Regions from separate parts of the Halanaerobium sp. ST460_2HS_T2 genome, predicted to be linked through region 2. Evidence: riboswitches for the same ligand, from Rfam matches in the RefSeq annotation. Region 2 holds a riboswitch; each other region holds the start of a gene.
What was found. A riboswitch is a leader RNA that binds a small molecule or an ion and turns the genes downstream of it on or off. The one in region 2 is predicted to bind cyclic di-GMP.

Region 1 (3,283 bases), on a different contig from region 2:
GAGGAAGGTAAAACTCTGGTGGTTAAACTATTAGAGATTGGAAAGGTGGATGATCAGGGTTACCGCAGATTGGCCTTTGAGGTTAATGGTTTCAGAAGAGAAATTAAAGTTTATGATGAGGCAAGTACTGCTGCCTCTGATGTAAGCTCCAAGCAGATGGCTGATCCTAAAAATGAATTGGAAATTGGAGCCAGTCTTCCCGGTAATATTGTTGAAATCTTAGTTGAAGAAGGGGAAGAAGTTGAGAAAAATCAGAGTCTTGTAATTATGGAAGCCATGAAGATGGAGACTAATATTACTGCTCCAACTAATGGTACTGTGGCTGCAATCCATGCTGCAGCGGGACAGCAGCTTGAATCTGGAGAATTAATTCTGGAATTAGAGTAAACTAAAAGTTATCATCTAAATGGAATATAAAATTAGCGGCCGCCTCTTTTAAGAAATTTGAGGCGGTTTTTTAACCTGCTAAACTGCTTTTTAATTTTTATATTTTGTGTTAAAATATAAATATAAGAAATAATTAAATTTTCTGAATAAAAATTATAGAAAAAAGGGGGATAGAGATTTTATCTAGTATTTTTTGAAAGATAATAATCTCAAATATTATGTATCATAAAAAAACCAGTCTCGGTCTTGATGAAAATGTAGAAGCCATTCTGGCTTATGCCGGTATCTGGGTAACAGGTTTAATCTTTCTATTTATAGAAAAAGACAATAATCATGTTCGTTTTCATGCAATGCAGTCACTGATTACCTTTTTTTCTTTATTTATTGCTTCATCACTGGTGCTTGTAATTCCATTAATTGGAATTCTGATTTCTTCATTAATAACATTTGTGGGTACAATTCTCTGGCTTTTATTAATGTATAAGGCTTATAATGGAGAAATATTTAAACTTCCTTATGTCGGTGATCTGGCTGAGGAATTAACCTTTGGTGAAAGTTTTGAGGACAAGAGTAAATAATTAAGAGAATTATTTACTGATTATAGTATTTATTGATTATAATTTATTAAGTTTAAATAGCCTGCTTCTAAAAAGAGCCTGTAGAATTAAAACTCTACAGGCTAATTAAATTTTATTTAATTTTTTTTAACTGACCTGGAGGTAAATTACTTTCATCTGTATCATTTTCTTTGGGATCTCCAGGTGGTTGAGGATCAATACCATTTCCAATTCCATTATTCCCTTTGTCTTTGGAAGGTGGTTCTGGTTCTTCAGGATCATCAGGAGGATTGACAACAACAGCCAGAGCGGTTAAAGTGATACTAAAGATTAGAACTAAAATCAAAAAAACTGCCAGCACACGATTCCAATTTTTCATGAGCTTACCTCCTTTTAAAAGACCTTACTCCAGGGAGGAGATCTGGCAGCCTGGCGGCCCTGAATGGGTCCATGGCTTTGCGCCGCATTTTTACAAATGCTTAGCTATTTTTGCTTCTCCTTAATTATAAACTAATTATATTCCTAAAATTTGGACAAGTCAATGTAACTGCTTTACATATAAAATAATTTACAGGATTTAATTCTTTTATATAGAATTAATATTAAGAGACTAGTTTTTCTATTATATTCAAAAATATTTAAGAAAAAGGGGAATAAGATGTTAAAACCTTCTAAGAGATTTGTATATTTTACAATTCGTTTTATACTGGTCCATGTTATAACATATGTTTTTATCAGTGTAGTATTTAAAAATCTTCAGAATTATGCCAGTGCTTTTATTACGATGGATGCATTTTCTAATTTTCGTTCACCCGATTCCACAATTGTCAGGCTGGCACCTGTTTTTCAAATTTTTAGAGGAGCTTTTTTTGCTTTTATTTTATACCCTTTTTATAATACTTTAATTAAAAGTGATTATGCCTGGGTGAAAATGTTTTTTTTGATCTGGGGATTTTCTCTAATTGGCTCAGTAGCGCCAATCCCGGGTTCAATAGAAGGAATGATTTATACAAAGATGTCTCTGGTCGAACATTTAATTGGACTGCCGGAAATTACAGTACAGATTTTTGTTTTTAGTTGGTTTTTTGTAAAATGGGAAAACAGAACTGAAAGAGACTACAGCTAAGACTGGAGGAGTGTAATGCCGAAACCAATTAAATTTATACATACAGCAGATGTTCATCTTGGAAAAGAATTAAGCTGTAATGGAATAAATAATTCTAATCATAAAAATTTATTTTCTAATGCCGGCAAAATAGCTTTTGAGAACTTAGTTGAATTGGCCGTTAATGAAGAAGTTGATTTTATTGTAGTTGCTGGTGATCTCTATGATCGGGAGGCACGTTCAGTTAAGGCCAGCCGATTTTTTTTAAATCAGACTCAGTTTTTAAAAGAAAAAGGAATAGATATTTACTTGATTTCTGGTAATCATGATCCCGCTGGTATGGAAAACGAGGTTTTTGAACTTCCAGAAAATGTACATTATTTTTCTAGCGAAGAAGTAGAAGTAAAAGAATATCAAAAAGAAGGAATAACAGCTGCCAGAATTATAGGTCAATCATACAGACAAAAATTTGAGTCAAGAACAATGTACAATTTTTATACTGCTCCTGATAGTTCTATTTTTAATATTGGGCTACTGCACACAGCACTGAGCAAGGATAATAACCACTATGTTCCAGTTAATAAAGGTGAACTACTTACAAAAGATGATATTGATTACTGGGCTCTCGGACATTTACATCAGTATCAAAAAATAAATCAGCAACCTGCCATTTATTTTTCGGGAACTCTGCAGGCTCATAACATCAGCGAGGAAGGTAATAAAGGAGTAATTCTGGTTGAGGTTGATAAAAATTTAAATAGTAAAGAAAAGTTTATTTCGCTGGCGCCTGTTATCTATCTAAAACTTAAAATTAATTTAGAAAAAGAAGGATTAAAAAATATAAGTCAACTTCAAAATTTAATTACTGATGAAATTAACAAAATGAGAGATAAAATAACAAACCAAAACAGAAATAAAAATTTTCAGATTAAAGCAGTTATTATTCGTCTGCTGATTGAAGGGCGGACAGAACTGCATCAGCATGTTGAAAATAACAGAGAAGAGCTCGAAGCAAGTTTAGTCAATTATTTTCGTCAGCAAAATTACAGACATTATCCTGTTGTTTGGATCCATTCTCTTATTTTTAGAACTGCTAAAACATTACCTGATCTGAAAAGTTTAAAAAATAATAACCCACTTTACCAAAATATAAAAGAATTAATTGAGGAAAGCCTTACTGATGCAGAACTTAATCAGGAACTGCTAGCAGAATGGGGACAGATCTGGCAGGGAA
Region 2 (3,283 bases):
ATTGCTGATCAGGATAAGTTTATAGAAGTTGTTATAGCTCCCGATTATGAAGAAGAGGCATTAGAAATTCTTAAAGCTAGATCTGAAAAAATGAGGATTTTAAAAACCGGTGAGCTTTCTATTAATAGAGAAAAACCTGGCTACAGTATGAAAAAGGTAACAGGGGGTCTTTTAGTTCAGGATAGAGATTTAGCTCAGACTGCTGCTGAGGATCTTAAAGTAGTGACCGAAAAAGCTCCAACTGAAGAGCAGATAAAAGACCTATTATTTTCCTGGAAGGTAGTTAAACATGTTAAATCAAATGCAATTGTAATGGCTAAAGATGAGATGGTAGTTGGTGTTGGTGCCGGTCAGATGAGCAGAGTTGACTCAATGATTATTGCCGGCCGTAAAGCTGAAGGCCGCCAGGAAGGTGGAGTTGTTGCTTCTGATGCGTTTTTCCCATTCCCTGATGCAGTAGAAAAAGCTGCCGAACTTGGCATTAAAGCAATAATTCAGCCGGGGGGTTCAATCAGAGATGAGAAGGTAATTGCAGCCTGTAACAAATTGGGAATTGCAATGGTCTTTACTGGCAAAAGGCATTTTAGACACTAAATTCACTTTATTTTAGATTAAATTTATTTTGTTGTTATAAGTAGTTATTTGGAAAAGATAATTATTAGAAAAACCCAGTTTATGCTGGGTTAATATAAATTTCCCTAATCAATTCTCCATTCTTTTTAATGGTCCCTACTCAGCCATTAAGATAAGAATGGGGAATTTTTATTTTTGTTTAAAAGTTATTAAAAATAATGCTTTATAATGATATAAATATTCATCTTTAGAAAAAATTGACTTTTAAAAAGGGATTTTTATTTTAATCTTGAATATTTATATAATAGTAGTAATTACTTTAAAATCTAATAATTTATTTAAAGGCAAAATAGTCGAAAGGCTGTGACGCAAAAATCTGAGTCTAAGGATGTTAATATTATCTATGATTGTCAGATCTGCCTCGGGAATTAATAGCCAGTGATTTTTATTGCTGGCTATTTTTGATTAAATAATAAAAATTTAATTTTTTTACTGAACTTATTGTTTTAAGTTGAGTGGATATTGAAGGAGGTCCATTTTTTTAATGAGTAAAAGAGCAGTAGATAATTTGATCGAAAAAAAGGTTAATGAAAATATTGTTAATAATCTTGAACAGAAAATCTGTTATTATAAAGACCCATATACTTATAAAATGGCAAATTTGAGTTATGCAAAATTTCTGGGAAAAGATCCTGGTGATGTAGAAAATATTTTTTGTCAGGCAAAAGATATTACAAATCACAATATTTTAGAGAATGAACTCAGGCGTAACCGAGATAGCCTGAAGCGAATAATAGTAAGTGTGAGAGATATTTCTGAGCGTAAAGAGAATAGTTTAAAATTAAAAAAATTATCCAGGGAATACGAAACTATTTTATCTAATGTTGAGAATGCAATTTTTCTAATTAATGTTGAGAGTGGTAAATTTAGATATCAGCGTTTAAACAGCTTTCATGAAAAAGCAACAGGGTTAAAAACTAAAGAAGTTGCTGGTAAAACACCGATCGAAATTTTTGGGGAAAAGGTAGGACCTGAATTAGAAAAAAAATATAGACGCTGTTTGGATAAAAAAAGCAGTATTAGTTATGAAGAAGAGCTTACTCTACCAGCGGGTAAAAGAGTATGGTTAACTAAACTAACGCCAGTAATTAATAAGGGAGAGGTAGAAAAAATTGTAGGTTCTTCACTAGATATTACAGAGAATAAAAAAAAGGAAAGAGAAATTAAATATCTTTCTTTACATGATGAAATGACTGAACTTTATAATAGAAGGTATTTTGAAAATGAAATGGAGCGCCTGGATTCGAGCAGAAAGTTACCGGTAGCAATTTTAATAGCTGATCTTGACAATTTAAAATATGTTAATGATAATTTTGGCCATCAGCAGGGTGATAATTATATAATAACTGCAGCTCAGATGATTAAAGAATCAATTAGAGGGATTGATATCGCTGCAAGAATTGGAGGAGATGAGTTTGCTCTTATTTTACCGGAGACCGACTCCGATGAAGCTGAAAAAATATGTAATCGAATTAAAGAAAAAGAAAGCGATTATTTAAAGCAAAAAAATCTAATAGAAATTTTTTCTATTTCGATTGGATATGCAGTAAAGAAAAGTGAAGAGATATCTTTAGAAGAAGTTTTTAGAAAAGCAGATAAAAGAATGTATGCTAATAAAGCAAAAAACAAATCAAAAAAGAAATAAATTTAATTGAAATCATCCCCCACTTATATCGAAAGTTTTATATAATCCTGATATCAGTAAAGAAATTTTATGTAAAATGAAAAAACTCGCCTCGGGAAAAAGGCGAGTAAAACAAGGAGAAAAGTATCTATTACTTTTATCTATGCTTAAAGCTGTCCTCTGCAACAGCTTAAAAAGGGGATAAATAAAGTATTTATCTTTTCTATATTTATAGTAACAATTATTTATTAAAAAACCTTTAAAGTAAGATTAGAAATAGATTAAATTGGAGAAATTATTTAATCTATAACTATATAACAATAAGAATAGGAGTGATTAATTTGGCAAAGGTAATGGTGGTAGATGATACAGCATTTATGCGTTTAAAGCTCAAACAAATTCTAAAGGAATTTGGACATGAAATTGTTGGTGAAGCAGAAAATGGGAAAATAGCAGTTGATAAATATAAATCACTGGATCCCGATATAGTTTTTATGGACATCACGATGCCCGAAATGGATGGTATTGAAGCGGTCAAAACGCTAAAAAAAATTGATTCTGATGTTCAAGTTGTAATTTGCAGTGCAATGGGGCAAAAAAAGATTGTACTGGAAGCAATAAAATCTGGAGCTAAAGATTTTATAGTTAAACCATTTAAAAAAGGAAAAATCGAAGAAACAATTAATAAATTAAATATACAGTAAAATATTTAAATTAGTTCTCTATCTTTTATTTAATAAATATAAAGATAGAGAATTTTTTTTAAAATGAAAAAACCCACCTCGGGAAAAAGGTGGGTAAAACAAGGAGAAAAGTATCTATTACTTTTATCTATGCTTAAAGCTGTCCTCTGCAACAGCTTCAAAAAGGGGATAACAAAGTTTATTTCTTTGCTACAATTATATAATACCAGTGGATTATTAAAAAAACTTTAAATAAAGATTAGAAAAAGATTAAAAACATATTTTAAAACTTTTTTGCGCTTCAGCATCAAATTGTAACAGGAGATTTAAAACATTTGCAGCT
Region 3 (3,283 bases), on a different contig from region 2:
AAAAAGAATATTTAATCAGAATAAATGAAAAAATCTGAAAATAAAGAAGGATTTTTAATATTTGTATTGAATAAAATATAATAGACAGACATCAGTCGTCTGACAAACTAAAATTTTTAAAGGAGGAGTTAAGATTTATGCTTAAAAAGTCAAAAAGATTAATGGTGGTAGCTTCATTATTTCTGATTTTTTCTCTTGTTTTTACTGCAGCGGCTCAGGCTGAGGTAAAGAATATCATTTTAATGATTGGTGATGGTATGGGAATCGGCCAGATGGACATGACTAGATATATGGCTGGAGACAAGGATTATAAACTTGAAATGATGAAGATGCCCAATGTTGGTCTTATGATGACCAGTTCTACAGAAGGGGTTACTGATTCTGCTGCCGCTGGTACAGCGATGGCTACAGGTAATAAAGTATACAATGGTGCTGTGGCTATGAATAAAAATGGAGCAGAGTTGGATTCTGTATTGGATTTTGCTGAAGTAAGAAACAAAGCGACAGGGATTATAAGTACCAATATGGTTACAGATGCTACTCCAGCTACTTTTGCTGCCTCTGTTAAAGATCGCGGTATGGGGGGAGAAATTGCAAAACAGATTTTAGATAACGATGTAGACGTTGTTCTTGGTGGTGGACGAGAAGATTTTATGAAAGAAGAAGCCGGCGAAGATTTAATAGCAAAGGCTAAAAAAATGGGTTATCAGTATGTAACAGATAAGGAACAATTAAAAAGAGTAATGCCAATGAATGGTAAAGTGCTTGGCCTGTTTAATGATTCTTATATGAATTATATCAAGGATCGTGATGATCTAGATTCAAAAGAACCAAGTCTTTTAGAAATGACTACAAAAGCGATTGATGTTCTTTCTGAAGATGAAGATGGATTTTTCTTGATGGCAGAAGGAGCAAGAATTGACCATGCAGCTCATGCAGCAGATGTACCGGGAGTTGTAGCAGAAACTCTTGATTTTGATGCAAGCATAAAATATGCTGTTGACTGGGCCAGAGAAAATGGGAATACAATGGTGGTTGTTGTTGCAGACCATGAAACTTTAGGATTTTCTGTAACTGAACCTATTAATAAAGAAGCTCTAATGAATATTGAAGTCTCTCCGGAATATATGGCTGGTAAATTAGTTGAAACTGAATCTGGAAATGCATATACAATTGATAGTATTCAGCGCGTATTTAAAGAATATGCTAATCTTGAATTAACTGAAAAAGAAGCTAGAGAGTTTAATAGTAATATTGTAAATGAAGATGATGGTTCACTTTATTATCAATATAAAGTAGGCTGGCAAATCGGATCAATTATTGCTGAAAAAAATAATGTTGGCGTAGTTGCTGCAGATGTACGGGCAAAATCTGATACTGGTGGACATACACTTAATTCAGTTCCAATTTTCGCTTTTGGACCTGAGACTGAAGATTTCAATGGAGTTATCCAAAATACTGAATTCTCCAAAGTACTATTTGAAGCAATGCGTCCGTAAAATAAATAGATAATCTATAAAATAATAGTTTTACTCAAAAGTGGCAGATTCTAATCTGCCACTTTTAAATTTTATAACTATATAAGATTGCTGTCAGAAATTATAACTTGACAAAAATTTACTAATCTTGATATAATTAAGGTTAATAAAGAGTTAGAAACTCTTTTTAATAAAGGTAAACTTATCGTGAGGTAAGGACACAAAGCTGAGGATCTCAATTTGAGATAGCCGGCTGCTAAAAGGAGGATAAAATGAAGCTTAAATTTCGAGTGATAAGTGGAATTAGTTTAATGTTTATGATTTTATTTCTGAATTTTTTTCTTACTACTGATTATGTTGAAGCTGCTGCTAAAAAGAAGAATTTAATTGAACGAAGTGTTCAGACTGAAGCCAGGATTCCGGTTTTTCAGAGAGTAGAAGTAGTTGATAAAGCTGATATCGACTATACTTTTTTGATGGCAAATTACAGTGGAAGTAGAGAAATCATTATCGAAGATGGATTAAGTATTGAAATTCTAAGTAATGCTGATTGGTATCTCCGGTTAAATAATAGAAATTTAAATACCACTGTTATGATAAAAAAAGCTGATCAAAGTGATTTTGAGTGGCAAAAATTGAATTCAACCACAGCTAAATTTAGAGGAGAAAAAGGTGTCAGACAGATAAGTTTTGATTTAAAGTTTATTTTAGATCCTGATTATAGAGCTTCAGTTAATAATTTGGAACTTGATTTAAGACACAGTATTACTCCTGTTTTATACTAAAATAAGTAATCAAAATACCTTCAGGTAGATAGTTCTTTTAGTTAGACTTTCTACCTGGAGGTATTATATTAAATCAATTATTTTTGTTTTTCAGTTTGTTTAAAAGGTTGCCTACTCTTTTTTGGGCAGCCTTTTTTTCATTTTTGTTGAGTTCAAATTCAATATTTAAAATACTTCCTTCCTCAGTTCCTTCTGGTAGCTCACTTAAGGGAAGATAAAAGTCTAACTTTTCTTCCGGGCGAATCAATAATCTTGCTTTTTCTGCTTCAATTTTATCAACAGTTACCTTCATCAAATCATCCTTTCTTTATTTTTTAATTTACAGTAATTTTGTTCTGCCAGTGTTTAAATTTTTCTTCACCAATACCATCGACTTCTTTAATTTCTTCAATTTTTTTAAAATAGCCATTCTTTTCTCGATAACTGATTATCTTTGCGGCTGTTGCCGGTCCAATACCCCAGAGCCTGTCTAAACTAGTTTCGCTGGCTGTATTAATATTAATTAAACTGTTATATTTCTCAGCAGCAGCTGATTTAGTTTCGGAATAAGTTTTGCTATTTTTTAGATCAGTAATTTGATCAACTTTGACTGTATAATTGTTTCCATCAGCTGTAACTACAATATTACCATTTAAGTCGTTTCTGTAAACCCGGGCTCCTAATTTTTGATAAAGTTCCACAATCTCTGCTGCTGGATGATCATAATGATTATCAGCCCCTACCTGAATAACTGCCAGTTCAGGTTCTAAACTGTTAATCCAGCTTTTTAAACCGGAAGTTTTACTTCCATGATGAGGTACCTTGATCAAATTCACCTGAAGTTCAGGATATTCAGACAGCAGTTTATTTTCAACTTTTTTTTCTATATCTCCAGTAAATAAGAATTTCTGGGTATCATATTCAAGTACAAAGACCAGCGAGGAATTATTTAAACTATAATTCTCTAATGATTCCTCAGGATGAAGAAATGTAATTTTACTTTCACCAATTTCAAATTGATCCCCACGTCGGGGTGTTTTA

Region 1: another riboswitch for cyclic di-GMP. It lies ahead of DFR80_RS05965 (hypothetical protein); the one in region 2 lies ahead of DFR80_RS00850 (sensor domain-containing diguanylate cyclase).
Region 3: another riboswitch for cyclic di-GMP. It lies ahead of DFR80_RS04820 (hypothetical protein); the one in region 2 lies ahead of DFR80_RS00850 (sensor domain-containing diguanylate cyclase).

The regions. Positions count from the first base shown of each region.
Region 1 is NZ_QPJF01000009.1:63,677-66,959, forward strand. Features, by position in the region: gene DFR80_RS05955 (pyruvate carboxylase) at 1-387, shown strand, start outside; gene DFR80_RS05960 (DUF4870 domain-containing protein) at 606-965, shown strand; gene DFR80_RS05965 (hypothetical protein) at 1,078-1,323, opposite strand; cyclic di-GMP riboswitch class I at 1,365-1,439, opposite strand; gene DFR80_RS05970 (hypothetical protein) at 1,603-2,070, shown strand; gene DFR80_RS05975 (DNA repair exonuclease) at 2,086-3,283, shown strand, end outside.
Region 2 is NZ_QPJF01000001.1:183,414-186,696, reverse strand. Features, by position in the region: gene purH (bifunctional phosphoribosylaminoimidazolecarboxamide formyltransferase/IMP cyclohydrolase) at 1-594, shown strand, start outside; cyclic di-GMP riboswitch class I at 907-997, shown strand; gene DFR80_RS00850 (sensor domain-containing diguanylate cyclase) at 1,118-2,278, shown strand; gene DFR80_RS00845 (response regulator) at 2,599-2,961, shown strand.
Region 3 is NZ_QPJF01000007.1:57,809-61,091, reverse strand. Features, by position in the region: gene DFR80_RS04825 (alkaline phosphatase) at 138-1,499, shown strand; cyclic di-GMP riboswitch class I at 1,664-1,739, shown strand; gene DFR80_RS04820 (hypothetical protein) at 1,751-2,263, shown strand; gene DFR80_RS04815 (DUF3006 domain-containing protein) at 2,337-2,555, opposite strand; gene DFR80_RS04810 (MBL fold metallo-hydrolase) at 2,578-3,283, opposite strand, start outside.